2 regions of the Pseudomonas sp. C7.1 genome follow, and region 2 is predicted to be linked to the other one. Evidence: predicted binding sites of a transcription regulator. Region 2 holds the regulator's gene; the other holds the start of a gene.

Region 1 (15,961 bases), 730 kb from region 2:
CTGAAATGATCACATCCAGTTCGCAGGCAATGGCCTCAACGACAGGCGCAACCCGCTCCAACTCCTCAACCGGAGAAACCGCACGCGCACCAGGACGCGTCGACTCACCACCGACATCAATCAGCGTCGCACCCGCCTGCAGCATCGCCTCCGCATGGCGCAACGCCGCATCACGCTGACCATAGCGCCCACCATCGGAGAATGAGTCGGGGGTAACGTTGAGGATGCCCATCACATGCGGACGGCTTAAATCAAGAAACCGGCTGCCACAGGGCAGCCGGTTAAAGGTTGGTGCAACAGACATGGAAAACCTTACAGCTCGGCGGCTGGGCCACCAATTGGCTTCTCTGTAGACTCAGCGACTTCAACTGGCGCAGTTGGCGTGCCATTGTTGTCATCACCGCCCTGCCAGCCTTTCGGCTCACGTGGCGCGAGGCCATTCATGATGTCCTCGATCTGCTCGGCGTCGATGGTTTCGTACTTCATCAGCGCCTGCGCCATGGCATCCAGCTTGTCGCGGTTTTCTTCCAGCAGACGACGAGCCGTGCTGTAGCAGCCATCAATGATGCTGCGTACTTCCTGGTCGATCACCTTGGCGGTTTCGGCAGAAACGTTGCTCTGATTACTCCCCATGCTGCGACCGAGGAACACCTCGCCCTCTTCTTCGGCATACATCATCGGACCGAGCTTTTCCGATAGCCCCCACTTGGTGACCATATTCTTGGCCAACTGGGTGGCGCGCATGATGTCGTTGGAGGCACCAGTGGTGACGCCCTCGAAACCCAGGGTCATTTCTTCGGCAATCCGGCCACCGAACAGCGAGCAGATCTGACTGGTCAGCGCACGTTTGCTCAGGCTGTAACGGTCTTCCTCAGGGAGGAACATGGTTACACCCAGGGCGCGGCCGCGCGGAATGATCGACACTTTATAAACAGGATCATGCTCAGGCACCAAGCGACCGACGATGGCGTGACCCGCCTCGTGGAATGCAGTGTTGAGCTTCTCTTTGTCCGACATGACCATGGTTTTGCGCTCGGCGCCCATCATGATCTTGTCTTTGGCCAACTCGAACTCTTTCATCTCGACCACACGCTTGCCGGCACGGGCAGCGAACAGCGAAGCCTCGTTGACCAGGTTAGCCAGGTCTGCACCGGAGAAGCCCGGCGTACCACGCGCGATAACGGCCGGAGCAACGTCTTCACCCATCGGCACTTTACGCATGTGTACTTTGAGGATTTGTTCGCGACCACGAATATCCGGCAGGCCAACCACAACCTGACGGTCGAAACGACCGGGACGCAGCAAAGCAGGGTCGAGTACGTCAGGACGGTTGGTGGCGGCAATCACGATGATACCGTCATTCATTTCAAAGCCATCCATCTCAACCAACAATTGGTTGAGCGTCTGCTCACGCTCGTCGTGACCGCCACCCATGCCAGCACCACGATGGCGACCCACGGCGTCAATTTCATCGATAAAGATGATGCACGGCGCGTGCTTCTTGGCTTGCTCGAACATGTCACGCACACGGGATGCACCGACACCAACGAACATCTCGACGAAATCCGAACCGGAAATGGTGAAGAACGGCACCTTGGCTTCACCGGCAACCGCCTTGGCCAGCAGGGTTTTACCAGTACCAGGCGAGCCCACCATCAGCACACCACGCGGGATACGCCCACCGAGACGCTGGAACTTGCCCGGATCACGCAGGAATTCAACCAGCTCACCGACTTCTTCCTTCGCCTCGTCGCAACCGGCGACGTCGGCAAAGGTAGTCTTGACCTGATCTTCCGAGAGCAGGCGCGCCTTGGACTTGCCGAAACTCATCGGCCCGCCCTTGCCGCCAGCGCCGCCTTGCATCTGGCGCATAAAGAACATGAACACCGCAATGATCACCAGAATCGGGAAGCTGGCCACCAGCAACTGAGTCCAAATACTCTGCTGCTCAGGCTGCTTGCCGACGATCTCGACATTGTTGTCCATCAGGTCCTTGATCAGGCCATTGTCCTGAATCGCCGGACGCACGGTCTCGAACGATGAACCATCGGTACGGGTACCGCTGATGATGAATCCATCCACCGTCACCCGCTTAACGCCGCCATCCTGAACCTGCTGGATAAACTGCGAATAGTTGAGTTTATTCGACTCAGTCGGGCTGGAAAAATTGTTCATCACCGTCACCAAGACGGCGGCGATGATCAGCCACAGGACCAGATTCTTTGCCATGTCGTTCAATTAGCTACCCTCTGAAGCAGGCCCCGTGCCGAAGCGCACTTCGCATGACGACCAGTTATGTACCGATCTAACTTACTACACAACGCCCACCCCTGGCAGACGCCGTCTGTAACCCTTTATTTGTTGTGAGACCACAAAGCCTCACCACAATTCGCTGTAAAACCCGCCACCATCAAAGGCCGCGAAAGCCCCGCGCCAGCATATATTGCTCGCGAGAGCGGTCACGCGAGGACAGCGGCTTGCGCATCTGCACCTTGTCGAACAGCTGACGCATCTGCTTGTGGTACAGATCAAAACCTTCACCCTGGAAGATCTTGATCAGAAAATCGCCACCCGGACGCAGCACCCGAGTCGACAAATCCAGCGCCAGCTCGCACAGGTACATCGCGCGCGGCTGATCCGACTCCCTTACACCACTCATATTGGGGGCCATATCGGAAATCACAAGGTCTATCGGCTTATTGCCGACGGCCTCGAGGATCTGTGCAAACACCGCATCGTCGGTAAAGTCGCCCTGGATAAAGGTGACATCAGGGATGCTATCCATCTCCAGAATATCTGAAGCGATCAAACGGCCCTTGTCACCGATCACCCGACTGGTGACCTGCGACCAGCCGCCAGGCGCTGCGCCCAGATCGACCACAGTGATGCCAGGCCGCAGGATGCGATCCTTCTCCTGAATCTCCAGCAGCTTGTAGCTGGCGCGCGAACGATAGCCATCCTTCTGCGCCATTTTCACGTAGGGGTCGTTGAAATGCTCTTTCAGCCAACCTTGACTGGTCTTGGAACGGGCCACGCAATACCTCGAATGTGCAACGCATGAATATCTGGGCGGTCCCGAAGGCGCTCGGGTAAACTGACCGCCGCTTTTACCAGAGCTGTTTATTTACCAGATTGCAGGAATCAGATTATGCCGCTCACTCAAGAGCAGAAGAAACAATTCAAATCTATCGGCCACCATTTAAAGCCTGTATTGATCGTGGCTGACAACGGCTTGACCGAAGGTGTGCTGACTGAACTGGAACGCGCACTGAGCGATCATGAACTGATTAAAGTGCAATTACGCATCACCGAGCGTGAAGATCGCCTGAAGGCTATCAACGAGCTGTGCAAAGCCGGTAAAGCTGAGCTGGTTCAGGTGATTGGCAAAATGGCGCTGATCTACCGCAAGAACCCGAAAGTGAACAAGAACCTATCCAATGTTCACCGTCATCACGGCTGATTAATCAGCCGTTGCAAGGCGCGCTCAGCGCCTTTGCAACCACCGAATCTGCTCAATCCTACTGCCTAGAGCCTATGCCCGACTTTTGCGGCACGGGCTGCAGAACCAACAGCAACCCGCAAAACGCCATCACCAGATAACTAAACATCAACCACAGCTCAGCCTCCGGCAGCAGTTGACGCACCGCGAAGTAACTGCCCGCCATCGCCACCACAACCAAGAGCAACTGCCCGCGGGCATCACGCCACAGGCTTGCCAGGTGTTCGGCACGAATCAGCACCAGCGCCTGCAGCCCGGCGCACACCGCCGTCAGACCAATCAGCAGCGGACGCAGGGCATTGCCGATTTCCTCGACCAAGAGTGACGCCAGGCCGATCTTGGCGATTGCCGGTAACAGCAAAAAATGCAGCAACCAGAGCCCGCCAACCCAGAGTGCCTGAGCCAGCAGCCAGCTGATCGCGCCAGCATCACGCCGAACAGGATTAACGGGCTTAGAGATGGCGAACCTCTACGATCTCATATTCCAGCGCACCGCTCGGCGTCTGCACCACCACCACGTCACCCTCACTCTTGCCAACCAGGGCGCGAGCGATGGGAGAGCCGACGGAGATTTTGCGCTGCTTGATGTCCGCCTCGTCCTCACCCACGATTTGATAAGTCACGCTTTCATCGGTTTCGCAGTTGGCGATTTCTACGGTGGTACCGAAAATCACCTTGCCGGTGTGCTCGATAGTGGTGACGTCGATGATCACTGCATTCTGCATTCGACCCTCGATATCACGGATACGCGCCTCGACCATGCCCTGCTGCTCGCGCGCGGCATGGTATTCGGCGTTCTCCTTGAGGTCACCGAGCTCGCGCGCAGTGCCGATATCCTGGCTAAGTTTGGGGCGCAGCACCTTGGTCAGGTGAGCGTGTTCCTCTTCCAGGGCGCGCGCGCCCTGGACGGTCATTGGGTACTTGATCATGCGTTGATTCCTGCATGCAGGTCCTGCAGCCGGCGCACGGTCTTCTCGGGACCAAACTTCAGCGCCTCACAGATCGCCTGCCCCGCCGCAATGGTGGTGGTGCAATAGATCTTGTGCTGCAGAGCGTTACGACGAATAGAGTAGGAGTCAGCAATCGACTGACGACCTTCAGTGGTGTTGATGATCAGAGTGACCTCGTCGTTCTTGATCATGTCGACCACGTGCGGACGGCCTTCTGTCACCTTGTTGACCCGGCGCACTGGCAAGCCAGCAGCCTCGATCAACTTGGCAGTCCCCGCAGTGGCCACCACTTCAAAACCCAGTTCAATCAGGTCGCGGGCAACACCTTCCACCAGCGGTTTGTCATCGTCACGCACGCTGATAAAGGCCACACCTGCGTTCGGCAGAATCTCGCTGGCACCCGACTGCGCCTTGGCAAAGGCTTCGCCGAAGGTATCACCGACACCCATGACTTCACCGGTGGACTTCATCTCTGGGCCGAGGATTGGGTCGACGCCTGGGAACTTGGCGAACGGGAACACCGCTTCCTTGACGCTGAAGTACGGAGGGATGATTTCCTTGGTGTAACCAGCCTCAGCCAGCGACTTGCCGGCCATGACGCGCGCCGCCACCTTGGCCAGCGAGACGCCAACGCACTTGGAGACAAACGGCACGGTACGCGAGGCGCGCGGGTTCACTTCGATAACGAAAATGTCCTCGCCCTGCACGGCCATCTGCACGTTCATAAGACCAACTACATTAAGCTCCAGGGCCATCTTTTTGACCTGGTCGCGAATCTCGTCCTGGATGTGCATCGGCAGCGAATAAGGCGGCAGCGAACAAGCGGAGTCACCGGAGTGCACGCCGGCCTGCTCGATGTGCTGCATGATCGCGCCAATCACCACGGTTTCGCCGTCGCACACCGCATCCACGTCCACTTCAATGGCGCAGTTGAGGAAGTGGTCGAGCAGCACCGGGCTGTCGTTGGAAACTTTTACCGCCTCGCGCATGTAACGCTTGAGTTCGTCTTCTTGGTAGACGACCTCCATCGCCCGCCCGCCCAGTACATAGGACGGCCGCACCACCAGCGGATAACCGATGATCTTGGAGTGCGCCAGGGCTTCGTCTTCGCTGCGCGCGGTGGCGTTGGCCGGCTGGCGCAGGCCGAGACGCTGGACCATCTGTTGGAAACGCTCACGGTCTTCGGCGCGGTCGATGGCGTCCGGGCTGGTGCCGATGATCGGCACGCCGGCCTCTTCCAGGGCGCGACAGATTTTCAGCGGAGTCTGGCCGCCGTACTGCACGATCACACCTTTGGGCTGCTCGACACGGACGATTTCCAGCACGTCTTCCAGGGTAACCGGCTCGAAGTACAGGCGGTCGGAGGTGTCGTAGTCAGTCGATACGGTTTCCGGGTTGCAATTGACCATGATGGTCTCGTACCCGTCTTCACGCAGTGCCAGCGCCGCGTGCACGCAGCAGTAGTCGAACTCGATGCCCTGACCAATACGGTTCGGCCCGCCGCCGAGGATCATGATCTTGTCGCGGCTCGACGGATTGGCCTCGCACTCTTCCTCGTAGGTCGAGTACATGTAGGCAGTGTCGGTGGCGAACTCAGCAGCGCAGGTGTCGACGCGCTTATACACCGGCAGCACTTTCAACTTGTGGCGCTGGCTGCGCAGGGTTTTCTCGGTGACGCCCAGCAGCTTGGCCAGACGAATATCGGAGAAGCCTTTGCGCTTGAGCTTGTACATCGCATCCCGATCAATACTGGACAGCGCCAGGGTTTTGATGCGCTCTTCATCCTTGATCAGGTCTTCGATCTGGACCAGGAACCACTCATCAATATTGGTCAGCTCAAAGACTTCGGCCACGGTCTTGCCCGCACGGAAGGCATCGCCGATGTACCAGATGCGGTCGGCGCTTGGCACGGTCAGTTCGCGGCGCAGGGTGCTTTCGGCTTCAGGATCAGTCAGATCAAGCATCGGATCGAAACCCGAAACGCCCACTTCCAGACCGCGCAGGGCTTTCTGCAGGGACTCCTGAAAGGTGCGACCGATGGCCATGACTTCACCGACCGACTTCATCTGGGTGGTCAGGCGAGCGTCGGCTTTCGGGAACTTCTCGAAGGCAAAACGCGGGATCTTGGTCACGACGTAGTCGATGGCTGGCTCGAACGAGGCAGGGGTGCGGCCGCCGGTGATGTCGTTGGAGAGCTCGTCGAGGGTGTAACCCACGGCCAGCTTGGCGGCGATCTTGGCGATCGGGAAGCCGGTGGCCTTGGAGGCCAGCGCCGATGAACGCGACACGCGCGGGTTCATCTCGATCACGACCATGCGGCCAGTGTTCGGGCAGATGCCGAACTGCACGTTGGAGCCGCCGGTTTCCACACCAATCTCGCGCAATACCGCGAGCGATGCGTTACGCAGGATCTGGTATTCCTTGTCGGTCAGGGTTTGCGCCGGCGCAACAGTGATGGAGTCACCGGTATGCACGCCCATTGGGTCGAAGTTCTCGATAGCGCAGACGATGATGCAGTTGTCCTTTTTATCGCGGACCACCTCCATCTCGTATTCCTTCCAACCGATCAGCGATTCGTCGATCAGCAGTTCGCTGGTTGGCGACAGATCGATACCGCGGGCGCAGATCTCTTCGAACTCTTCACGGTTGTAGGCGATGCCGCCGCCGGTGCCGCCCATGGTGAAGGACGGACGGATGATGCAAGGGAAGCCAACCTTCTCCAGCACGCCGTAGGCTTCTTCCATGTTGTGCGCAATGCCGGAAACTGGGCAGGCTAGGCCGATGTCTTTCATCGCCTTGTCGAAGCGCGAGCGGTCTTCAGCCTTGTCGATGGTGTCGGCGTTGGCACCGATCATTTCGACGCCAAATTTTTCCAGCACGCCGTGCTTTTCCAGGTCCAGCGCGCAGTTCAGCGCGGTCTGGCCACCCATGGTTGGCAGCAGCGCGTCCGGGCGCTCCTTCTCGATGATCTTGGCCACGGTGGACCATTTGATCGGCTCGATGTAGGTGGCGTCCGCCATCGCCGGGTCGGTCATGATGGTGGCTGGGTTGGAGTTGACCAGGATGACGCGGTAGCCCTCTTCTTTCAGCGCTTTACACGCCTGAGCACCGGAATAGTCGAACTCGCAGGCCTGGCCGATAACAATCGGGCCAGCGCCGAGGATCAGGATACTTTTAATGTCTGTACGTTTTGGCATAGCGGTTACTCGAATCCTTGGGTCAGTCGGCGAGGTTTAGCGGCGCTTGGCCATGGTTTCGATAAAGCGGTCAAACAGCGGGGCCACATCGGCTGGGCCAGGGCTCGCTTCGGGGTGGCCCTGGAAGCTGAAGGCATCCTTGTCAGTACGCTCGATGCCCTGCAGGGAACCGTCGAACAGCGACTTGTGGATAGCCCGCAGATTGCCGGGCAGCGTGGCCTCATCCACGGCAAAACCGTGGTTCTGGCTGGTAATCATCACCACACCCGTATCCAGATCCTGCACCGGGTGGTTGGCACCGTGGTGGCCGTGGCCCATTTTCAGGGTCTTGGCACCGGAAGCCAGGGCCAGCAGCTGGTGGCCGAGGCAGATGCCGAAGACCGGGATGTCGGTTTCCAGCACATCCTTAATCGCCTGGATGGCGTAGTCGCAGGGCTCGGGATCGCCCGGGCCATTGGACAGGAATACGCCATCAGGTTTTAGCGCCAGCACTTCATTGGCCGGAGTTTGCGCCGGCACCACAGTCACCCGGCAGCCGCGCTCGACCAGCATGCGCAGGATGTTCCACTTAACCCCGTAGTCGTAAGCAACCACGTGGTATTTGAGTTCACTGGCTGGAATTTCTGGATGGCTGTCGTCTTGCAGATTCCACACACTGGAGCGCCACTCGTAGCGCTCGGTGCAGCTGACCACTTTGGCCAGGTCCATGCCCTTGAGGCCAGGGAAGCTGCGCGCCAGCTCTAACGCCTGTTCTTCGGTGGCGTCATCGCCGGCCAGAATGCAGCCGTTCTGCGAGCCTTTCTCACGCAAAATGCGGGTCAGGCGGCGGGTGTCTATACCGGCGATGGCGACGGTGCCGTTTTCCTTGAGGTATTCATCCAGAGGCTGCTTGTTGCGCCAGTTGCTGGAGGTCAGCGGCAGGTCACGGATAATCAGGCCGGCGGCCCATACGCGGTTGGATTCGGCGTCTTGCGGCGTAGTGCCGGTGTTGCCGATGTGCGGATAGGTCAGGGTGACGATCTGCTGGGCATAGGAAGGATCGGTAAGGATTTCCTGATAGCCGGTCATGGCGGTGTTAAAAACCACCTCTCCAATAGTCTGGCCATCGGCGCCGATGGCCTCGCCGCGAAAAATACTGCCATCAGCAAGAGCCAAAATGGCAGGTTTAAGGGCTGGCTTACTCAAGAAAACCTCCGAAAATTAAATCGTGAAGCAAACGCAGATTGTAAAAAAGCGGGGTGACGTATCGACCGTCACCCCGCTTTTTTATCTGATTCATTCTGCGCAACTTTAGTGGACACACTAAAGCAGAAAGCTTACAGGAAACTGCTTTTTTGGTCCACCGTCTGTTGCGACTCAGACCCAGGTAAAACACATTTCTGCGACAGAATGCCTCAGCTCAACCTCAATTCAACCCCAGAACATCCTGCATGTCGTATAGACCCGGCTTACGATCCTGCAGCCACAGTGCTGAGCGCACCGCACCTTTTGCGAAGGTCATGCGGCTTGAGGCCTTATGAGTGATTTCCACGCGCTCGCCATCAGCGGCGAACAGCACAGTATGGTCGCCAACTACATCACCGGCACGCACCGTGGCAAAACCGATGGTTTCGCGCTCGCGGGCACCGGTCTGACCTTCACGCCCATAAACGGCGACTTTCTGCAGATCACGCCCCAACGCATTGGCCACAACCTCACCCATGCGCAGCGCAGTACCGGACGGTGCATCGACCTTGTGGCGGTGGTGGGCTTCGATGATTTCGATGTCCACATCATCACCCAGCACCCGCGCCGCAGTGTCGAGCAACTTCAGGCACAGATTGACGCCGACACTGAAGTTGGCGGCAAACACGACTGGGATCTGCTTGCCAGCATCGGCCAACAACTGCTTTTCTTCCGGGGAAAAACCGGTGGTGCCAATCACCATGGCTTTACCGGCCTGGCGGCAGATCTCCAGGTTTTTCAGGGTGACCGATGGATGGGTGAAGTCGATCAGCACATCAAACTGATCGAGCACCGCATTCAGGTCGCCAGCCAGATTGACGCCAATCTTGCCCTGCGCCACCAGCTCGCCAACATCCGCACCAACAAGGCTGCTGTCGGCACGATCAATCGCCGCGCTCAGGCTTGCGCCATCAGCCAACTGCACGGCTTCGATCAGGGTCTTGCCCATGCGCCCGGCGGCGCCCATCACAGCAATACGTTGCATAACTACCAGCTCCAAGCTGTCGCTACAGGCTGCAGCCGCCGCTTAGCGACCGCGCAGCCCGTCAGCGGGATTTACAGATCGCCAAAGAAGCGCTTAACGCCCTCGAACCAGCCATTGGCCTTCGGCGAATGCGAGCTGTCACCTTCCAGGGTCTTGCGGAACTCATCGAGCAGTTCGCGCTGACGCTTATCCAGGTGCACCGGCGTTTCCACCGCCACCTTGCACATCAGGTCGCCGGCACCGCCGCCACGCACCGGGGCAACGCCCTTGCCACGCAGGCGGAACATCTTGCCGGTCTGGGTGCCTTCCGGGATTTTCAGCTTGACCCGACCATCCAGGGTCGGCACTTCCAACTCACCGCCCAGGGCCGCATCGGCAAAGCTGATCGGCACTTCGCAGTACAGGTGCTTGCCGTCACGCTGGAAGATCGCGTGCTCGCGCACATTCACCACCACGTACAGGTCACCCGCCGGGCCACCCATCGCACCCGCCTCGCCTTCACCGGACAGACGAATGCGGTCGCCGGTATCGACGCCAGCCGGCACTTTCACTGACAGAGTCTTGTGCTCTTCGACCCGGCCGTGACCGTGGCAGGAGCCGCAAGGATCAGTGATCATCTTGCCGCTGCCGTGGCAGCGCGGGCAGGTTTGCTGCACCGAGAAGAAGCCCTGCTGCATACGCACCTGGCCAATACCGCCACAGGTGGTACAGGTTACCGGCGTGGTGCCCTTCTTCGCGCCCGAACCCTCGCAGGGCTTGCAATTAACCAGCGTCGGCACGCGAATGGTCACCGTAGTGCCACGCACCGCCTCTTCCAGGTCCAGCTCCAGGGTGTAACGCAGGTCACTGCCGCGCTGCGCGCCGCCCCGTTGACCGCCACGCCCACCGCCGCCGAAGAAATCACTGAATACATCGCCGAAGATATCCGAGAAGTTCGCCCCGCCCGGACCACCACCGCCACCCATCTGCGGATCGACACCGGCATGGCCGTACTGATCGTACGCCGAGCGCTTTGCCGCATCGGAGAGCACTTCGTAAGCTTCGTTGGCTTCCTTGAACTTCTCCTCCGAGGCTTTATCGTCCGGATTGCGGTCCGGGTGATACTTCATGGCCAGACGTCGGTAGGCTTTTTTCAGCTCCGATTCGCTGGCACCGCGCTCGACACCGAGCACTTCGTAAAAATCGCGTTTAGCCATAAGTCTTCAACACCTTTAAATCGTCTACTCCAGACACGCCAACGCGGGAGCAAGCTCCCGCGCGGCGGATCATGCCGAACGCAACTCGCATCGCGTCCGGCCAGAGCGGCATAAGCTTGCGCCTATTTATTTGTTGTCTTTGACCTCTTCGAACTCAGCGTCGACCACGTCATCGCCTGCGTCCTTGGCTTGCTCAGCATCCGGAGCTTGCGCGCCGGGCTGCGGCTGCTCGGCGTACATCTTCTGCGCAAGTGGTGCGGTCACTTCGGACAGCGCAGTCATCTTGGCTTCGATATCAGCCTTGTCGTCGCCCTTGATCGCCACTTCCAGCGCGCTCAGCGCGGTTTCGATAGCAGTCTTCTCGTCAGCAGTGGCCTTGTCGCCTGCCTCAACGATCATCTTGCGGGTGGCGTGCACCAGCTGATCGCCTTGGTTACGCGCGCTCGCCAGTTCTTCGAACTTGCGGTCTTCCTCGGCGTTGACTTCGGCATCACGAACCATCTGTTGAATCTCTTCCTCAGACAGACCAGAGTTGGCCTTGATCACGATCGACTGAGTCTTGCCGGTCGCCTTGTCTTTCGCGCCGACGTGCAGGATGCCGTTGGCATCGATATCGAAGGTGACTTCGATCTGCGGTACGCCACGTGGCGCTGGCGGAATCTCGGCCAGGTCGAATTTACCCAGCGACTTGTTACCGCTGGCTTGCTTGCGCTCGCCCTGCAGTACGTGAATAGTCACAGCGCCCTGGTTGTCGTCAGCAGTCGAGAACACCTGGGATTTCTTGGTAGGAATCGTGGTGTTTTTCTCGATCAGCGCAGTCATCACGCCGCCCATGGTTTCGATACCCAGGGTCAACGGCGACACGTCGAGCAGCAGCACGTCTTTCACATCACCCGACAGTACCGCGCCCTGGATAGCAGCACCCATGGCTACAGCTTCGTCCGGGTTAACGTCTTTACGCGCTTCTTTACCGAAAAAGTCGGTGACCAGCTTCTGCACCAGCGGCATGCGGGTCTGACCGCCGACCAGGATCACGTCGTTAATCTTGCTGATGTCTATACCGGCGTCTTTCAGCGCGATGCGGCAAGGCTCAATGGTGCGCTGCACCAGGTCTTCAACCAGCGACTCCAGCTTGGCGCGGGAAATCTTCACGTTCAGGTGCTTAGGACCGGTAGCGTCTGCAGTGATGTACGGCAGGTTAACATCGGTCGACTGGCTCGAAGACAGCTCAATCTTGGCTTTTTCCGCAGCTTCTTTCAGGCGCTGCATGGCCAGCGGGTCACCTTTAAGGTTCATGCCGCTTTCTTTCTTAAATTCGTCAACGAGGTAGTCGATCAGACGAATGTCGAAGTCTTCACCGCCAAGGAAGGTGTCACCGTTGGTGGCCAATACTTCAAACTGGTGCTCGCCATCGACTTCAGCGATTTCGATTACGGAAACGTCGAAGGTACCGCCGCCCAAGTCATAGACGATCACGGTGTGGTCGCCCTTGGCCTTGTCCATACCGTACGCCAGCGCAGCTGCAGTTGGCTCGTTGATGATGCGCTTGACGTCCAGACCCGCGATACGGCCGGCGTCTTTGGTGGCCTGACGCTGGCTATCGTTGAAGTAGGCCGGCACGGTGATCACCGCTTCGGTCACTGGCTCGCCGAGGTAGTCTTCGGCGGTCTTCTTCATCTTTTTCAGAATTTCAGCGGAAATCTGTGGCGGCGCCATCTTCTGGCCGTTCACTTCTACCCAGGCGTCGTTGTTGTCAGCTTTGACAATTTTGTACGGCACCATCTGGATGTCTTTTTGCACGACATCTTCGTCAAAACGACGACCGATCAGACGCTTTACCGCGTACAGGGTGTTGTGCGGGTTGGTCACTGCCTGACGCTTGGCCGACTGACCCACCAGAATTTCGCCATCGTTGGCATACGCAACGATCGACGGCGTGGTGCGCGCGCCTTCGGCGTTTTCGATAACTTTAGCGACACCGTTTTCCAGAACCGAGACGCACGAGTTGGTGGTCCCCAGGTCGATACCAATAATTTTGCCCATATTCATTCTCCCGAAACTTTGATAATCCCGCCGCTGATCGTTGTCAGCGGCGGTAGCACTAAAACGCTTGACTGTTTAATGGGGGCAGCGCGGCGAATTTCAAGCCTGCTCATCAATCGAAGGCGGCGCTTGCGTCGGCGCCTTACTGACCACCACCATGGCGGGGCGCAGCAGACGACCATTGAGCATGTAGCCCTTCTGGAACACTTTGAGCACGCTGTTAGGCTCGACGCTGGTGCTTTCCTGCATCGCCATCGCCTGATGGTGCTCGGCATTGAACGGCGCGCCATGTGGGTCAATGACCTCCAACTGGTGGCGCTTGAGGGTGTCACCGAACAGTTTGAGCGTCAGTTCCATGCCCTCACGTACGGCCTTGATCGCCTCATCATCCGGATTCGACAGCTCAAGGCCGCGCTCCAGGCTATCCACCACCGGCAACAGGTCGTTGGCGAATTTCTCCAGAGCAAATTTATGCGCCTTCTCTACATCCTGCTCGGCGCGGCGGCGCACGTTCTGCAGATCGGCAGCCATGCGCAGCGACTGATCCTGCGCAGTGGCCAGTTGCTCTTCCAGCGCTTGCACGCGGGCAACCAGATCATCGCCCGCAGCCACTTCGGCAGCTGTTTGTAGATCGGGGTTCTGCGTATCCAGGGTCTGTTCGTCAGCCATGCGTCTCTCCTCGTAAAATCCGACGCGAGCCTCAACTCACGTGCCTGATCGCTATATGGGGTCAAAAAATCTGCTTTCAAGGACAGCAGACGGATTGCCAGCCCACAAAAAAACACTGTATAAATAACCAGACATGAACTTGGGAGGCCCTCGCCATGCTGGTGCACCTGTCGGTACACAACTACGCCATCGTTGAACACCTTGATCTAGAGCTGGACGCCGGCATGAGCGTGATTAGCGGGGAAACCGGCGCCGGCAAATCGATCATGCTCGACGCCCTCGGCCTAACCCTGGGCGACCGCGCTGACAGTGGCGTGGTACGCCCCGGCGCTGACAAGACGGACATCCTCGCCAGCTTCGACCTGCACGACATCCCCGAAGCCCGTGCCTGGCTGACCGAGCGCGATCTGAACAATGACGGGCCGTGCATCCTCCGTCGCGTGATTACCGCCGAAGGCCGCTCGCGCGGCTATATCAACGGCTCACCTTGCCCGCAAGGCGACCTCAAAGCCCTCGGCGAGCTGCTGATCGACATCCACAGCCAGCATGAGCACCAATCCCTGCTCAAGCCCGAGACCCATCGCCGCCTTCTTGATGAATACGCTGGCAGCCAGGAGCTGGCGCGCCAGGTACAACTCGCCGCGCAGCGCTGGAAGCAGACCAAGAACGAGCTGGAGCGGGTTTCCAGCATCGGCGACGAACAGCGTTCCCGCCATCAACTGCTCAGCTATCAGCTTGAAGAACTCGACAACCTGGCCCTGGGCGAAGACGAGCTGGACAACCTGGAGCAGGAACACAAAAACCTGACCAACGCCGAAAGCCTGCTCAGCGCCTGCCGCCTGGTGATCGAGCAGTGCAGCGAGAATGACGCCGGCAACGTGCTCTCGGCCCTGACCAACAGCCTTAATCGTCTCGGCGCCTTCCAAGGCCAGCCCGGCGCGCTGAGTGAAGCCACTAACCTGCTGGCCAGCGCGCAGATCCAGGTCGAGGAGGCCGTCGGCGAACTGAACCGTTTTCTCGATCACTTCGACGCCGATCCCGAGCGCTTGCGGCAGATGGAAGAACGCCTGGACGCGATCTACACCCTGGCGCGTAAGCATCGCATCCAGCCAACCGAGCTGGGCGCCATGCAGCAACAGCTGTTCGAAGAACTGGAAAGCCTCAACGCCGACGACCAGGCTGCCGAACGCCTGAGCGACGAACTGGCCGCCTTCGAACGGCACTATCAGGAAAAAGCGGCGGAACTCAGCACTTTGCGCAACAACGCTGCCAGCAAGCTGGCCAGCGCTGTGGAGCAGGAAATGCAAACCCTGGGCATGCCCGGCGGGCGTTTCAACATCAAGCTCAGCGCCAACAACAATAGCGAACCGCACCCCAATGGCCTGGAGCAGCTGGAGTTCTTGGTCAGCGCCAACCCCGGCCAACCCCTGAAAGCCCTGGCCAAGGTCGCCTCAGGCGGCGAGCTGTCGCGTATCAGCCTGGCGATTCAGGTGATCACCGCACAAACCTCGCGGGTGCCGACTCTGGTATTTGATGAAGTGGACGTCGGCATCGGCGGCCCCACCGCCGAAGTGGTCGGCCAGCTACTGCGCCGCCTCGGCGAACGCGGTCAGGTATTGACCGTCACCCACCTGCCGCAGGTCGCAGCGCAAGGCCATCAGCACCTGTTTGTGCACAAGGTGCGCGAAAGCGATGCCACCCGCACCGCAGTCAGCAAGCTCAGCCCAGCGCAGCGCGTCGAGGAAATCGCGCGCATGCTCGGCGGCGTGGACCTCACCGAAGAATCCCTGGCCCACGCCCGGCAGATGGTCGGCAGCGCTCAGGCTTGATTGCCCAGCCCGCAGAAAGCAAAAAGGCGACCCAAGGGTCGCCTTTGTTATGCCTGCACTAATCAGGTTTTCTTGCGCACATACAGCACAAGATTGTGATCAACAAGCTCGAAGCCGTGCTCTTTGACGATTTCTTTCTGGCGCTTTTCGATCTCAGCGTCGAAGAACTCGATGACCTCACCTGACTCCACACAAACCATATGGTCGTGGTGACCGCCATCGGCCAATTCAAAGACTGCATGACCGCCATCGAAGTTGTGGCGAACCACCAGACCTGCTGCTTCAAACTGGGTCAGTACGCGGTAGACAGTGGCCAAGCCTACGTCGTCACCCGCCTCCATCAGCGCCTTGTAGACATCCTCAGCACTC
Region 2 (15,961 bases):
ACCACATGGGCGCCGGCCATGGACAGATCGTCGCTGAAAATCACCCCATCAAAGGCCAGCTCGCCGCGCAGGATGTCCTGCAACCAGCGCCGGGAAAAACCCGCAGGCTGGCTGTCAACCTGAGGGTAGATCACATGTGCGGGCATCACCGCAGCCAACTGTCGACTCAATTGAGCAAAGGGCTGTAAATCGACTGCGCGAATCTGCTCCAGACTGCGCTCATCCACCGGGATGGCCACATGAGAATCTGCCTCAGCCCAGCCATGACCGGGGAAATGCTTGCCCGTGGCGGCCATACCCGCAGCGTTCATCCCACGGATAAACACGCCGGCCAGTAAAGTGGCGCGCGGCGCATCACTTTCAAAAGAACGGCTGCCAACCACCGCGCTGCGCTGATGATCGAGATCCAGCACTGGGGCAAAACTCAGGTCCAAACCAGCAGCCAACACTTCGGTGGCCATGACCCAGCCGCACTGCTCGGCCAGATGCTCGGCATTGGCGTTATCGGCCAACGCACGCATCGCCGGCAAGCGCACAAAGCCCTGGCGCAAACGTTGCACCCGCCCGCCTTCCTGATCCACCGCCAGCAGCAAGTCCGGCCGAACCGCGCGAATCGCAGCAGACAGCTCGCGCACTTGGCGCGGATCTTCGATATTGCGCGCGAACAGAATCAAACCAGCCACCTGAGGTTGACGCAGGATCTGACGATCCTCCGCTGTCAACCAGGTACCGGCGATATCCAGCATCAATGAACCTTGCATGGGTGCACTCACAACTCGTCCTTAAATAAGAGGCGCAACCGCCCACTCGGGGCAGGCCGCTTCGTCAATCTGTACCGCACAGTGAACCGGGACGCGCGCAAAGAGTTCCAGCAGATCGCTGTTGCGCAGGCGCACACAGCCATGCGACAGCGCCACGCCCATGGGCTCGCTGTCCGGCGTACCGTGTAGGTAGATATAGCGGCGAAAGGTATCGACTGCACCCAGACGGTTGCGTCCAGGCTCACACCCACTCAGCCAGAGAATGCGCGTAAGAATCCAGTCACGCCCAGGAAATTGCGCATGCAACTCGCTCGACCAGACCTCGCCGGTCCAGCGCCGTCCACGCAGCACGGCAGCATTTGGCAAACCCTCGCCAATCTTCGCCCGCACCTTGTGCAAACCACGCGGCGTACAGCCGGAACCATTGCGCTCACCAGCGCCATTCAGCGCGGTGGAAATACTCAGGCGCATCTGCAGCTGCCCGTTGGCAAAGCCATACAGGCACTGATCGGCGAGGGAAATATGCAGAAAATCGAGAGTAACCATGGGCGGCTAGCTTAGCGGATAGCATCCACCAAGCCCACCCGCCGAGATCAAACTTTGCTGGGGACAGCGGGGGTTTTGCTGCGCGGTTTGAGCTGGGCGCTGGCCAGGTCTTCATCGGTCAAACCGGTTTCAGAACGCATGCCTGCAGCCAAAAATGGCACCATCAGGCGCATCACCTGCTCAATCGAGGTGTTCACCCCGAAATCGGTTTCCGACATCGCTCGGAGGGCCTTGATCCCAGACATGCTGAACGCTGCGGCGCCCAGCATAAAGTGCACGCGCCAGAACAGCTCCAGCGGTGGGATACGCGGTGCGGCTTCGTGTACCAATTGCATATAGCGGCGGAACACCTTGCCGTATACCTCTTCTAGGTACTTACGCAGGTGACCCTGGCTCTGGCTGAAGGCCAGCCCCAGCAGACGCATAAAGATGGAAAGATCGTTGCCACTACGCGGCTTTACTGCCAGTGCCTGCTCGACCAACAACTCAAGCAGCTCTTCGAGGCTGACCTTGGTTTCCGACTTGGCCTGACGACGATCCAATTCACGCTCAAGGCTTACGCAAAAAGGCCCGAGAAAACGCGAGAATACCGCCTGAATCAAGGCCTTCTTCGAGCCGAAGTGATAATTCACCGCAGCCAGGTTCACCCCTGCTTTGCTGGTGATCAAACGCAGAGAGGTTTCTGCGAAACCTTTCTCCGCAAAAAGCTGCTCTGCCGCATCGAGAATGCGTTCAACGGTTTCCGACTGGGCCATGACTCTTTTCATCTGAACAAACACTTGTTTTAAACATACGTTTCAGCCGCCCGCCTTGTCAAGCCGGGCAAACCATCTTATGGCCGGGTGGTCACAGACACCCGCTAAAGGTAGAGGCCAACCCTTGCTGCGGATTCCGCGCTGACTCGGACACCCATTCCACGCACATCCGGACAGTGATTCCACGCTGATCCGGACACCCATTCCACGAGCATCCGGACACTGATTCCACAGCCATCCGGACACTTTCTGGCAGGCAGCTACGCAGGATTTATTCACTACCATTGGCCTCTTTTTCGAAGCAGAGAGGTCGTCGTGGAGCGTTTATCCATGCGTAAAATCCGTGAAGTGTTGCGCCTCAAGTTCGATTGCGGGCTGTCTGTCCGTAAGATCTCCCGCAGTCTGGGCATAGGTCACAGCAGTGCCGGTGATTACCTTTGCCGATTCACGGCCTGCGGCCTCTCCTGGCCGCTCCCTGCTGAGTTGTCCGACGCAGAGCTGGAGCGGCGCCTGTTCCCGCCACCGCCGGAGATCCCCTCTGAGCAACGACCAACTCCCGACTGGGCCTGGGTGCATGCCGAGCTGCGCCGACCAGGCGTGACCCTGGCGCTGCTCTGGCAGGAGTATCGGCTGGGCCAGCCACAGGGCTTCCAGTACAGCTGGTTCTGCGAGCACTACCGGGCCTGGGCCGGCAAGGTCGATGTGGTGATGCGCCAGGAGCACCGCGTCGGCGAAAAGCTGTTCGTCGACTACGCAGGTCAGACGATGCCGGTGATCGACCGTCACAGCGGCGAGATCCGCCAGGCGCAGGTATTCGTCGCGGTACTCGGTGCCTCCAGCTACACCTTCGCCGAGGCCACCTGGTCGCAGCAGTTGCCGGACTGGCTGGGCTCCCATGCCCGTTGCTTCGCCTTCCTCGGCGGGGTGCCGGAGATCGTGGTGCCGGACAACCTGCGCAGTGCGGTGAGCAAGGCCCATCGCTACGAACCGGACATCAACCCCAGCTACCGCGACTTGGCCGAGCACTATGGCGTGGCGGTGGTGCCGGCGCGGGCGCGTAAGCCCCGCGACAAGGCCAAGGCCGAGGTCGGCGTGCAGGTGGTCGAGCGCTGGATCCTCGCCGCCTTGCGCCATCGCCAGTTCTTCTCCCTGGACGAGCTCAACACGGCCATCGCCGTGCTGCTGGAGCGGCTCAACCAACGGCCGTTCAAGAAGCTGCCGGGCTCCCGGCAGTCGGCCTTCGCCAGCCTGGATCGCCCGGCTCTGCGCCCGTTGCCGGAGCAGCCCTACGTCTATGCCGAGTGGAAGAAGGCGCGGGTGCACATCGACTACCACGTCGAGGTCGATGGGCATTACTACTCGGTGCCCTACCAGCTGGTGAAGAAGCAGCTGGAGGTGCGCCTGACGGCCCGCACCGTGGAGTGCTTCCACGCCAACCAGCGGGTGGCCAGCCACGTACGCTCCCTGCACAAAGGCCGGCACAGCACGCAGACCGAGCACATGCCCAAGAGCCATCGCGAGCATGCCGAGTGGACGCCTCAACGGCTTATCCGCTGGGCCGAGCAGACCGGCCCGAACACCGCCGGCGTAATCAGCCACATCCTCGAACGGCGCGTGCATCCGCAGCATGGCTACCGCGCTTGCCTGGGCATCCTGCGCCTGGGCAAGCACCACGGCGAAGAACGGCTGGAAGCCGCCTGCCAGCGCGCCCTAAGCCTCGGTGCCTGTAGCTACAAAAGCCTCGAATCGATTCTGCGCCAAGGCCTGGAAAACCTGCCGCTGGCTCAACAGAACCTACCCCTACTACCGGACGACCACGCCAACCTGCGCGGCCCCGGCTACTACCACTGAACAAAGGAATCCCACCATGCTGCCTCACCCGACCCTGGACAAGCTGCAAACCCTGCGCCTGCACGGCATGCTCAAAGCCCTCGCCGAGCAACTGAAAACACCCGACATCGACAGCCTGAGCTTCGAAGAACGCCTCGGCCTGTTGGTCGATCGCGAGCTGACCGAGCGCGACGACAAGCGCCTGAGCAACCGCCTACGCCAGGCCCGGCTCAAGCACAACGCCTGCCTCGAAGACATCGACTACCGCGCCCCGCGCGGGCTGGACAAGGCGCTGATCCTGCAACTGCGCAGCGGCCAGTGGCTGCGCGACGGCCTCAACCTGATCATCGGCGGCCCCACCGGCGTCGGCAAAACCTGGCTGGCCTGCGCCCTGGCCCACCAGGCCTGCCGGGACGGCTGCAGCGTGCGCTATCTGCGCCTGCCACGGCTGCTGGAAGAACTGGGCCTGGCACATGGCGACGGCCGCTTCGTCAAGCTGATGAGCAGCTACGCCAAGACCGACCTGCTGATCCTCGATGACTGGGGCCTGGCACCGTTCACCACCGAACAGCGCCGCGACATGCTGGAGCTGCTGGACGACCGCTACGGCCAACGCTCAACCATCGTGACCAGTCAGATGCCGGTGGACAACTGGCACGAACTGATCGGCGATCCGACCCTGGCCGACGCCATCCTCGACCGCCTGGTGCACAACGCCTACCGGATCAACCTGAAGGGAGAGTCGATGCGCAGGCGGGCGAAGAAATTGACGACGCCGGGCACCTCAGACTAACAATGCATATCCTGCGTCGCTGCGCTCCGACTGCCTGTCCGGATGACCGTGGAACAGGTGTCCGGATCAGCGTGGGCTGAGTGTCCGAATGGCGTGGAATCCGCACCCTTGCTAGACGCCCCGTGAACAGCCTGAGTAACAGTGCGCTGCAACAGACGATATGAAGGACAATTGAGCAGAGATCAGAACACAAGGATTGCCAAGCGCCGATCACTGTATATAATCCCAGTCACTGTACAAAAAAACAGAGCCGACCATGTTAAAACTGACGCCGCGCCAAGCTGAAATTCTCGCCTTCATCAAGCAATGCCTTGAAGACAACGGCTACCCGCCTACCCGAGCGGAAATTGCCTTGAAACTGGGTTTTAAATCACCCAACGCAGCGGAAGAGCACCTTAAAGCCCTGGCCCGAAAAGGTGCAATTGAAATGACCCCGGGGGCTTCGCGCGGTATTCGCATCCCAGGCTTCGAACCCAATGCCGAGGAAGACGAGGGCTTGCCGGTGATTGGCCGCGTTGCCGCAGGCGCGCCGATTCTGGCACAGCAACATATCGAAGAGTCCTGCAAGATCAATCCAGATTTCTTCCACCCCAAGGCCGACTACCTGCTGCGCGTACGCGGCATGAGCATGAAAGACATCGGCATTTTCGATGGCGATCTGCTGGCCGTACACACCACCCGAGAAGCTCGTAACGGTCAGGTGGTAGTAGCGCGCCTGGACGATGAAGTGACCGTCAAGCGATTCAAGCGTGAAGGCAACAAGGTCTGGCTGATTGCCGAGAACCCAGAGTTCGCGCCAATCGAAGTAAACCTGGAAGAACAGGATCTGATTATTGAAGGTTTGAGCGTCGGCGTTATCCGCCGCTAGTGGAGGATCTATGCAGTTCCCGCATTCAGTGAACCGTACACAACTGCCTTTGTTCGATGCGTTCCTGGCATCGACGGTGACGCCATTACTTGCCGACAGCGCTGAGCTGCCCTGGCAGGATGATGAGACAGAGGCGTTCAGTGAACTGTCGCTGCGTGGTGCAGCAGGGCACTGCCTGAATCTTCTAGCGCCAGTTCTGCGTGAGCTTAGCGATAACCTCGACGAACGTTGGCTGACCCTGATCGCCCCGCCCTCAAGCCTGACCCAAGCCTGGCTACGCGAGGCCGGCCTCAACCGTGAACGCATCCTGCTGCTGCACCCACGCGGCGCACAAAGCGCGCTGGAATTGGCGCAACAAGCTTTGACGCTGGGCCGCAGTCATACCGTAGTCAGCTGGCTGCATCCACTTGAACGCCAGGCGCGACAACAACTTGAGCAAGCGGCCCGTCAGGGCAAGGCGCAAAGCCTGAATATAAGCCTGGGGTAGTTGGCCAGACGTCACGCACAATAAATGTGCGTGTCAGCCAGTGAACCTTAATGCAAGAAACGGCTAAGGCGAGCAGAACGCTCTAGCTCAGAGCCCTAAAGAACTCTGCACTCAATGCAGAACCCGTGGCTCCTCTTCATTCTGAAAGTTGTTTTCCGCCAAACGCCCCGCCATCTGCACTCCGACATTGAGCATGGCCTTGGCTACCTCGACATGCTGCCCCTGCAGAAAGGCTTTGGCATCGGCAGAGAAATCCAGCACCACCAGTGATTCTTCATCCTCTGCGCGACGCAGGGCAATGCGTCCGTCGGGCAATTCAACAATTTCCAGGAATGATGTAGGCATTGGCTTAGCTCTCCACGAAAGGCCGACAGTGTAACAGCCGACCCGGACTCGCCCTAGTCCGCCGGTCCAATCAGCCCCTTACCACTCGCTCAGGGTTTGCCGAAAGCGCTGCGCCAGAGCCTTCAGCTGCTGACGCCAGGCCTCAAGCGTCTCCTGCGCCAAGGGCACGACTTGCTCATCTAGACTGACCGCTGTGATCAGCGGCGTAGCGGGATCGAGCTTGGCCTTCTTGCCGGCCTGCGGCGGCTGAAACAGCTCGGCATAGGCTTTGAGCAGTTGCGCGACCCAGCTATCGGACGCCTGCGCCAACTCGACCAACTCACCCAGTTCCTGGCTTGGCGCCGCCTGCAACACGTCTTCAGTGAGGAAGCGCTCGGCACGCGGCGCGGCGCTGTCCGGCAAACGGTAATAACCGGCAATCTCATGACATAGGCCCAGCAAGGCACCGTACAGGTGAAATAACGCCGCCTCACGCTCAGCCTGGATCAAAGCCAAGGCATTCATGCTCTGGCCCTGTTCAGCTTTGCGCCAGGACTCCAGCGCCAGGCCGGCATAGAAAATTTTCTGATTGGTGCGGGTATAGAGTTCATTGGCCATTGCGGCGCCCTCCATAACGGATTGGATAAGCATACGCGCGCCAGCCAGCGGCGGGCGCGCGTTGTGCTCAATCAGCGGTTGATCAACTCTTGTCTTCGACTTTCCACTTGCCGCCATCAAAGAACGCACGCCAGCCGGTCGGCTTGCCGTCGACTTCGGTCTGCACGTACTGCTCCTTGGTCTTGCGGCTGTAGCGGATTACCGCAGCACGGCCTTGCGGGTCTTTCTTCGGCGCGTCGCAGAGGAAGTGGTACTTGGGATCGATCTCATCCTTGTGCGGGATCAGTTCCAACACCAGCGGTGCGCGGGTTTCGCGGTTTTTCGGGAACTGGCTGGCCGCCAGGAACAGACCGGAAGCGCCATCGCGCAAGATGTAGGTGTCGTTGACCTTCTCGCACTTGAGCTCCGGCATCTTCACCGGGTCCATTTTCGGCGGCGCCGCCTCACCGCTTTTCAGCAGCTTGCGGGTGTTCTTGCATTCGCTATTGGTACAGCCAAAGAACTTGCCGAAACGACCGGTTTTCAGCTGCATCTGGCTGCCGCACTTGTCGCACTCCAGGCTCGGGCCTTCATAGCCCTTGATGCGGTACTGGCCCTGCTCCACCTCATAACCCGCGCAATCGGGGTTATTACCGCAGATATGCAACTTGCGGGTTTCATCGAGCAGGTAGGCATCCATCGCGGTCGAGCAGATCGGGCAGCGGTGCTTGCCGAGCAGCACGCGTGACTCCGACTCACCCTCGTCGTCCGCAGCAATTTCATCGCCCGGCACCAGGTTGACGGTGGCCTTGCAGCGCTCTTTGGGCGGCAGTGCATAGCCGGAGCAACCAAGGAATACCCCCGTTGATGCGGTACGAATGGTCATCGGCCGGCCGCAATCGCGGCAGGCGATATTAGTAAGCGTAGGCTGGTTGGCACGCATGCCGCCCTCGCCTGCTTCAGCCACTTCGAGCTTTTTCTTGAAGTCGCCGTAGAACTCATCGAGCACATGCTTCCACTCGCGCTCGCCCTGGGCTACATCATCCAGATGCTCTTCCATGCCGGCGGTAAAGCCATAGTCCATCAGGTTGGCGAAGCTTTCGGACAAACGCTCAGTGACGATGTCACCCATCTTCTCCGAGTAGAAACGGCGGTTGTGCAATGCCACGTAGCCACGGTCCTGGATGGTGCCGATGATCGCGGCATAGGTCGACGGGCGACCGATACCGCGCTTTTCCATCTCCTTGACCAGGCTGGCTTCCGAGTAACGCGCCGGCGGCTTGGTGAAGTGCTGGCTGGGGTCGAGTTTGACCAGTTTGAGCACTTCGCCCTGATTCATTTCCGGCAGTACATCGTCATCGCCCGGCTTACTCAGCTGCGGCAATGCGCGGGTATAGCCGTCAAATTTGAGGATACGGCCCTTGGCGCGCAGCTCGAACTGCGCTGCTGTGACGGTCACGGTGGTCGACAGGTATTCGGCCGGCGGCATCTGGCAGGCTACAAACTGGCGCCAGATCAGCTCATACAGGCGCTCGGCGTCACGCTCCATGCCCGACAGCTGGGTCGGCTTGAGGTTGACGTCGGAAGGACGAATCGCTTCGTGAGCCTCCTGGGCCCCTTCCTTGCTGCTGTAGGCAATCGGGTTGGCGGGCAGGTACTTCTTGCCGAACTCGCCTTCGATAAAGTCCCGCACCATGCTCACAGCATCGGCCGAGAGGTTGGTCGAGTCGGTACGCATATAGGTGATGTAGCCGGCCTCATACAGACGCTGGGCCATCATCATGGTCTTCTTCACCCCGAAGCCCAGGCGGTTGCTCGCGGCCTGCTGCAGTGTGGAAGTGATAAACGGCGCCGAAGGCTTGCTGCTGGTCGGTTTGTCTTCGCGCTTGCTGATGCTGTAGCTGGAGGCTTTCAGCGTCGCCAGGGCCGCCATGGCCTGGGCCTCATTCAGCGGCTTGAAGGCTGCGCCGTTCTCACGAGCCACTTCAAAGCGCACATTGGCACCTTTGGCGGTGCCCAGATCGGCGTGCACTTCCCAGTATTCTTCGGGAACAAACGCGCGGATTTCTTTCTCGCGCTCGACCACCAGCTTCACCGCCACCGACTGCACACGGCCGGCGGACAGGCCGCGAGCGATCTTGGCCCACAGCAGGGGCGAAACCATATAGCCCACAACGCGGTCGAGGAAGCGCCGCGCCTGCTGGGCGTTGACTCGATTGATATCCAGCTCACCCGGCTTGGAAAACGCTTCCTGGATGGCTTTCTTGGTGATTTCGTTGAACACCACGCGCTTGTAGCGGCTGTCGTCACCACCGATGGATTCGCGCAGGTGCCAGGCAATGGCTTCCCCCTCGCGGTCCAAGTCGGTTGCGAGGTAGATGGTGTCAGCATCCTTGGCCAAACGGCGCAATTCCTCGACGACCTTCTCTTTGCCTGGAAGGATCTCGTACTTGGCTTTCCAGCCGTGTTCGGGATCAACCCCCATACGCGCAAACAGCTGACGCTTGGCTTTTTCCTTGGGCGACAGCGCCGGTACTTCACCTGCAGCGGCTTTGCCACGCTTGACCGGCTCTTTGGCGGTACTCGCCGAACCACTGGTGGGTAGGTCACGGATGTGGCCGATGCTCGACTTCACCACGTACTCGTTACCCAAGTACTTGTTGATGGTCTTGGCCTTGGCCGGGGATTCCACGATGACCAGCGATTTGCCCATGGATTGGAAAATTCCTGAAATTCGATAAATAAATGCGGGAGGCGCTGTACTGCCTGCTAGCGCGGCACCGCTATATATAGTGGTGGTCCGCCCGAGGTCAAGCGCAGCAATGGCCCGATGTCAGCTCAAGGCCGAGTAAACAGTGCGGTTTCAGCCTGAATCAAAGCAAAGCGTGGAACCGTCTCGCCGTCCACCTCGACGCTTTCGCAGAACATCTCCAACGGTCGCACCCACAGGCCAAACTCGCCGTACAGCGCCTGATAGACCACCATCGCCTGCTCCGTTTCCGAATGCTGGGCTACGCCAAACACACGGTATTCAGGGCCTTTGTAATGACGGTAGAGGCCAGGCTGTAGCTGCATGAGTGAATTCCTTGAAGATTTTTTGCGGAGAAACAAAAACCGGGGCACTTGGCCCCGGTTTTTCCATCTCTTACACCCAGTAAAGCTTAGAGGCGTTCGAAGACGGTGGTGATGCCTTGGCCGAGACCTACGCACATGGTCGACACACCGAAGGTGCCGCCATTCTGCTTCATCACGTTCAGCAGGGTACCGGAGATACGCGCGCCGGAACAACCGAACGGGTGACCCAGAGCGATAGCGCCGCCGTGCAGGTTGACCTTCTCTTCCATCTTGTCGAGCACTTTCAGGTCCTTCAGCACAGGCAGAGCCTGGGCGGCGAAGGCTTCGTTGAGCTCGAAGAAGTCGATGTCATTGATGGTCAGGCCAGCACGCTTGAGGGCTTTCTGGGTCGACGGTACTGGACCGTAACCCATGATCGCTGGATCAACACCAGCCACCGCCATGGCGCGAACCACGGCCATTGGCTGAATGCCGAGGTCTTGGGCGCGTTGGGCGCTCATGACGATCATGCAGGAAGCGCCGTCAGTGATCTGCGAGGACGTACCTGCAGTCACGGTGCCGCCTTTCGGGTTGAACGCAGGCTTCAGCGCCGCCAAGCTTGCCAGGGTGGTTTCCGGACGAATGGTTTCGTCGTAGTCGAACACCTTGAGGAAGCCGTTCTCATCAAAGCCTTGCATCGGGATGATTTCATCCTTGAACTTGCCTTCGACGGTGGCCTTGTGCGCCAGGCGGTGCGAACGCTCACCGAACGCGTCCTGCGCCTCACGGCTGATGCCATGCATCTTGCCGAGCATTTCTGCAGTCAGGCCCATCATGCCCGAGGCCTTGGCCGCGTACAGCGACAGGTGCGGGTTTGGATCAACGCCGTGCATCATGCCAACGTGGCCCATGTGCTCCACACCGCCGATGACGAACACGTCACCGTTGCCGGTCTGGATCGCCTGCACAGCAGTGTGCAGAGCGCTCATGGACGAACCGCACAGGCGGCTCACAGTCTGGCCAGCAGCAGTGTGCGGGATCTGGGTCATCAGCGACGCCATGCGCGCGATGTTCCAGCCCTGCTCCAGGGTCTGGTTAACGCAGCCCCAGATCACGTCTTCCACTTCAGCTGGATCCAGCTTGGTGTTACGTGCCAGCACGCCGCTGATCAGGTTGGCCGACATGGTTTCGGCACGGGTGTTGCGATGCATGCCGCCCTTGGAACGACCCATCGGGGTACGACCGAAGTCGACGATGACTGCATCTCTAGGATTCAGGCTCATAAATTCACTCTCGCTCTAGTCTGACCGCGATTAACCGAAAAACTTCTGGCCGTTAGCGGCCATTTCGCGAAGCTTGGCAGTCGGGGTGTACAGCGCGCCCAGCTCGGCGTATTTGTCGGCCAGGGCAACGAACTCGGCTACACCGACGGAATCGATGTAACGCAGCGCACCACCGCGGAACGGAGGGAAGCCAATGCCGTAGATCAGGCCCATATCGGCCTCAGCTGCGGTATCAACGATGCCGTCTTCCAGACAACGCACGGTTTCCATGCACAGAGGAATCATCATGAAGTTGATGATGTCTTCATCAGTCACTTCACGCTGCTCGGTGACGATGGACTTGAGCAGGTCATAGGCAACCGGATCGGAGACCTTCTTCGGCTTGCCGCGTTTGTCCATTTCGTAGGAGTAGAAGCCTTTGCCGTTCTTCTGGCCCAGGCGATCTGCTTCATACATCACGTCAACCGCAGTACGGCCTTCAACGGCCATGCGATCCGGGAAGCCTTCAGCCATTACGTCGCGGCCGTGGTGACCGGTGTCGATACCTACCACGTCGGACAGGTACGCCGGGCCCATCGGCCAGCCGAACTTCTCCATGACTTTGTCGATACGCACGAAGTCCACACCGAAACCGAGCAGCTTGGAGAAGCCGCCGAAGTACGGGAACAGCACGCGGTTGACCAAAAAGCCTGGGCAGTCGTTGACCACAATCGGGGTCTTACCCATTTTCTTGGCGTAAGCAACGGTAGTTGCAACAGCTACATCGCTGGACTTCTCGCCACGAATCACTTCAACCAGCGGCATCATGTGCACCGGGTTGAAGAAGTGCATGCCGACGAAGTTTTCCGGACGCTTGAGGGCCTTGGCCAGCAAGTTGATGGAAATGGTCGAAGTGTTCGATGCGAGGATTGCGTCTTCTTTGACCACGCCTTCCACTTCAGCCAGCACGATCTGCTTGACCTTAGGGTTCTCGACGACTGCTTCGACAACGATATCGACAGCACCGAAATCGCCATAGGACATGGTCGGACGAATAGCGGTGAGGGCTTCAGCCATCTGCGCCGGGGTCATACGACCCTTGGCAACACGGCCACCGAGCAGCTTGGAAGCCTCAGCCAGCCCCATCTGAATACCCTCTTCACGGATATCCTTCATCAAAATCGGGGTGCCCTTGGACGCAGACTGGTAGGCGATACCGCCACCCATGATGCCCGCGCCGAGCACGGCAGCCAGCTTCACGTCTTTGGCGATTTCGTCGTGCTGCTTAGACTTCTTCTTCAGTTCCTGATCATTCAGGAACAGGCCGATCAAGCTAGCAGCAACTGGCGTTTTAGCCAGTTTGACAAAGCCAGCAGCTTCCACTTCCAGCGCTTTGTCGCGACCGAAGTTGGCGGCTTTCTGAATGGTTTTGATCGCTTCAACCGGCGCCGGATAGTTCGGCCCGGCCTGGCCTGCGACGAAACCTTTGGCAGTTTCGAAGCACATCATCTGCTCAATCGCGTTGAGCTTGAGCTTTTCCAGCTTCGGCTGACGCTTGGCCTTGTAATCCAGCTCGCCGGAAATGGCGCGATTGATCAGGTCCAGGGCAGCGGCTTGCAGCTTGTCAGCAGCAACCACGGCATCCACTGCGCCCATTTTCAGGGCATCAGCAGCTTTATTTTCTTTACCACCGGCAATCCACTCAACGGCGTTATCGGTACCGATAACCCGCGGCAGACGCACGGTACCGCCGAAGCCTGGGTAGATGCCCAGCTTGACTTCCGGCAGGCCAACTTTGGCACTTTCGGCCATGACGCGGTAATCCGCAGCCAGGCACATCTCAAAACCACCGCCTAAAGCGATGCCGTTGATTGCGACAACAGTCGGAACATTGAGGTCTTCAAAGTCACTGAAGATCTTGTTGGCTTCGAGGTTGCCAGCCACCAGTTCTTCGTCCGGCAGCTTGAAGTTGTCGACGAACTCGGTGATGTCAGCGCCGACGATAAATACGTCTTTGCCACTGGTGACAATCACGCCCTTGATCGAACCATCAGCCTTGATCGCATCAACGGATTGACGCAGTTCATTGAGGGTAAGACGGTTGAATTTGTTGACGGATTCACCCTTGAGGTCGAATTTCAATTCGACGATGCCACTCTCAAGAGCCTTAACCGTGATGGCTTTACCTTCGTAAATCATCAACTGATCTCCACGGTATGGAAGCTGAACGGTACACATCGGAGCCAACCAGCAAGCTACTCCACGGCGTTGCCGCCTCAGAGTAGCCCCAATCAGCCTGGTACACCCACCGACGCGATAATCGGGCTGTAAAGGCGGTGCCTTTGCAGGCAAACGCTCAATTCATACGCCCGTTTGATTTGGGTGCGCACACCTTCAAGGAAAAGCCCCTACTTGTCAATTGGCCTGTGGAGGCGGCAAAGGCGTACAAAAAATTACGTTCAGGCCTACGCCAACGCACTTTCACCTCTGCAGCGAACAGGCGGTCATCTGCTGCGATATACGGTTACTTGGCCAACCCTGAAAACAAAAGTGTGATCCAGCGCATACCTAGCAAAATGATTTAGCTGCAGGTACAGTCGTCTCAATACGGTCGTTTTAGACAGCCCGTAGCCAAAACAAAAACAATTAGAGCCCAATCAAGGGCGCACGGAGTTCCCCCCATGTCGAGCCGCATGCTTGCCATTGTTTTGAGCACCCTGCTCACTATCACTCTCCCCCTTTTTAGCGCCGCGACCCAAGCTGCAGATACCGCCACCAGCCTGCTGAAACTGCACCAGCTGCGCCTGGCTGCACAAAAATCCCTTGGCGATTTTTATATGTTCAATGGCATGGAGGGTGACCAACGCTACGCGCGGATGATCAACGACTCGCTGAGCGAGGTGAATAGCCACCTGACGGCGCTGACTGAGATGCCCGGCGAAGGCGCGAAAGCGCTGCGCTCGCAGCTTGATCGGCAATGGAAGGATTATCAGATCGGTATCAACAACCTAATCAGTGCACTGAAGAGCCAGGGCTACACCGACCTGCAGCCGATAGCCGATCTGGCAGCCCGCAACCAGCAACTGATGGCCCTGAGCCAGGAGCTGTACACCAAAATCCAGCAAGAAGGCAGCTACAGCGTGCCCGCACTAACCCAGCGCAGCCGCGAGCAGAGCATTCTGATGCAGGGCATTGCCGTGGATTACGCCTCACGCAGCGCCTCGGTAGGCGCCACTTTTATAGGCGGCGGCGATGCACGCCCGATTGAGGAGCTGGTCAGTGAGTTCGCCGGCAAGATGGCGGCGCTGGAGAAAGACCCCAAGAATACGCCGCAGCTCAAGCAATCCTGGAAAGGGGTCACCACCAAATGGCGCTATATTGAAAAGTCGCTGATCAACTACAACGAAAATAGCGTGCCCTTTCTGGTCAACAAGTATTCCAACACCATCATCCAGGGCATTGAACAGATTTCCAGTCAGTACGCGGCCACCAATCTCTGATCGTCACCGCCGCCATCCGCATTCGCTTTACCGGCCTGCCTGGCCGTACTCCGGCCCAGTGCTTGCACTGGGCTTTCTTTTATTTACGCTTTGGCCTGGAGAAACGCGACAATTTTCTCCAGCGCTGCGCTAGCGCCTCGTTCGCCCCAGCATATTGCGAGCATCTGATCGGTTGCTTCGACCTTGAACGCATCGGCAGGCAGCGCCTGCAATTGCACCAGCAATGCCTGATCAGTGCAGGGCTCGCGCCATTTGTTGAGCCACTGCCCCGGTTCCATCTGCCAATAGCACCAACTGTCGACCTGGCCGCGTCGGCGCGCACGGTAATACTGCGGGCAAGTACCTGGCGGCCATTGCAGCAGCCAATGCGGCCACTCCTGGGGCGACAACTGCATTGCCACCCCCAAACGTCGCGCTTGCATACGCACATCCATCCGCCCACGCTGGTGGCGCGAGGGTGCCAACCAGGACAATGGGCTAAGCAAAATTGCTACAAACAAAAGCACAAACCAGGGACTCATATCGTTATCTCACCGGCAAAAGCCTGTCATCAGTGCTCAGGACGGCCATACTACAACCATTGATTCATTTGCAAGGAGACTTACCCCATGCCCTACCAACACATTCTGGTCGCCGTCGACCTTACCGAGGAATGCGACCCGGTTATGCACCGCGCGCAAAAACTAGCCGCCAGCAGCGGGGCCAAGTTGTCTGTGGTGCATATCGTCGAACCCATGGCCATGGCCTTTGGCGGCGACGTACCAATGGACCTGTCGATGCTGCAACAACAGCAGTTCGACCAAGCCCGCGAGCGCCTGGACAAGTTTGCCGACAAGTATCCCGACCTCAGCGCCGAACAGCGCCACCTGGCCTACGGTCAACCGCGCCAGGAAATCCATCGCCTGGCCGAAGAACAGCAATGTGACCTGATCGTCGTTGGCAGCCACGGCCGCCACGGCCTGGCGCTGCTGCTGGGCTCAACAGCCAACGACGTGCTGCACGGCGCGCCCTGCGATGTGCTGGCCGTGCGCCTGAAAAAAGCCGAGTAACGCGAGCTGCGGGTGAATAACGCGGCTGCGTTATTCACCGCTATCGGGCGAGCTCATGACCAGTGGGCGAATCTTCTGCAGCTGAGTTTCCAGCGAATAGGTCATGCTCGACGCCATGGAGAAGAAGGTCAGGAA

The links. The regulator LexA, encoded in region 2, represses DNA repair genes until DNA is damaged. The targets are predictions, from matches to a motif close to CTGTNTNNNNANACAG.
Region 1: recN (DNA repair protein RecN) is a predicted target of LexA. The motif match lies at 13,879-13,894, and genes of this name have one in related genera.

Annotation. Positions count from the first base shown of each region.
Region 1 is NZ_JBWDTL010000003.1:165,042-181,002, reverse strand. Features, by position in the region: gene folP (dihydropteroate synthase) at 1-304, opposite strand, end outside; gene ftsH (ATP-dependent zinc metalloprotease FtsH) at 313-2,229, opposite strand; gene rlmE (23S rRNA (uridine(2552)-2'-O)-methyltransferase RlmE) at 2,411-3,034, opposite strand; gene yhbY (ribosome assembly RNA-binding protein YhbY) at 3,149-3,460, shown strand; gene AC0T4W_RS04155 (DUF4149 domain-containing protein) at 3,519-3,959, opposite strand; gene greA (transcription elongation factor GreA) at 3,952-4,428, opposite strand; gene carB (carbamoyl-phosphate synthase large subunit) at 4,425-7,646, opposite strand; gene carA (glutamine-hydrolyzing carbamoyl-phosphate synthase small subunit) at 7,683-8,831, opposite strand; gene dapB (4-hydroxy-tetrahydrodipicolinate reductase) at 9,052-9,855, opposite strand; gene dnaJ (molecular chaperone DnaJ) at 9,927-11,051, opposite strand; gene dnaK (molecular chaperone DnaK) at 11,178-13,094, opposite strand; gene grpE (nucleotide exchange factor GrpE) at 13,194-13,763, opposite strand; gene recN (DNA repair protein RecN) at 13,919-15,592, shown strand; gene fur (ferric iron uptake transcriptional regulator) at 15,655-15,961, opposite strand, start outside.
Region 2 is NZ_JBWDTL010000003.1:898,720-914,680, reverse strand. Features, by position in the region: gene nagZ (beta-N-acetylhexosaminidase) at 1-761, opposite strand, end outside; gene AC0T4W_RS07560 (L,D-transpeptidase family protein) at 783-1,307, opposite strand; gene AC0T4W_RS07555 (TetR/AcrR family transcriptional regulator) at 1,355-2,062, opposite strand; gene istA (IS21 family transposase) at 2,393-3,913, shown strand; gene istB (IS21-like element helper ATPase IstB) at 3,930-4,685, shown strand; gene lexA (transcriptional repressor LexA) at 4,942-5,553, shown strand; gene sulA (SOS-induced cell division inhibitor SulA) at 5,564-6,040, shown strand; gene AC0T4W_RS07530 (hypothetical protein) at 6,152-6,385, opposite strand; gene AC0T4W_RS07525 (DUF6586 family protein) at 6,464-6,982, opposite strand; gene topA (type I DNA topoisomerase) at 7,065-9,674, opposite strand; gene AC0T4W_RS07515 (DUF1653 domain-containing protein) at 9,800-10,036, opposite strand; gene fadA (acetyl-CoA C-acyltransferase FadA) at 10,123-11,298, opposite strand; gene fadB (fatty acid oxidation complex subunit alpha FadB) at 11,329-13,476, opposite strand; gene AC0T4W_RS07500 (hypothetical protein) at 13,959-14,777, shown strand; gene AC0T4W_RS07495 (hypothetical protein) at 14,861-15,298, opposite strand; gene AC0T4W_RS07490 (universal stress protein) at 15,386-15,826, shown strand; gene AC0T4W_RS07485 (DUF6901 family protein) at 15,857-15,961, opposite strand, start outside.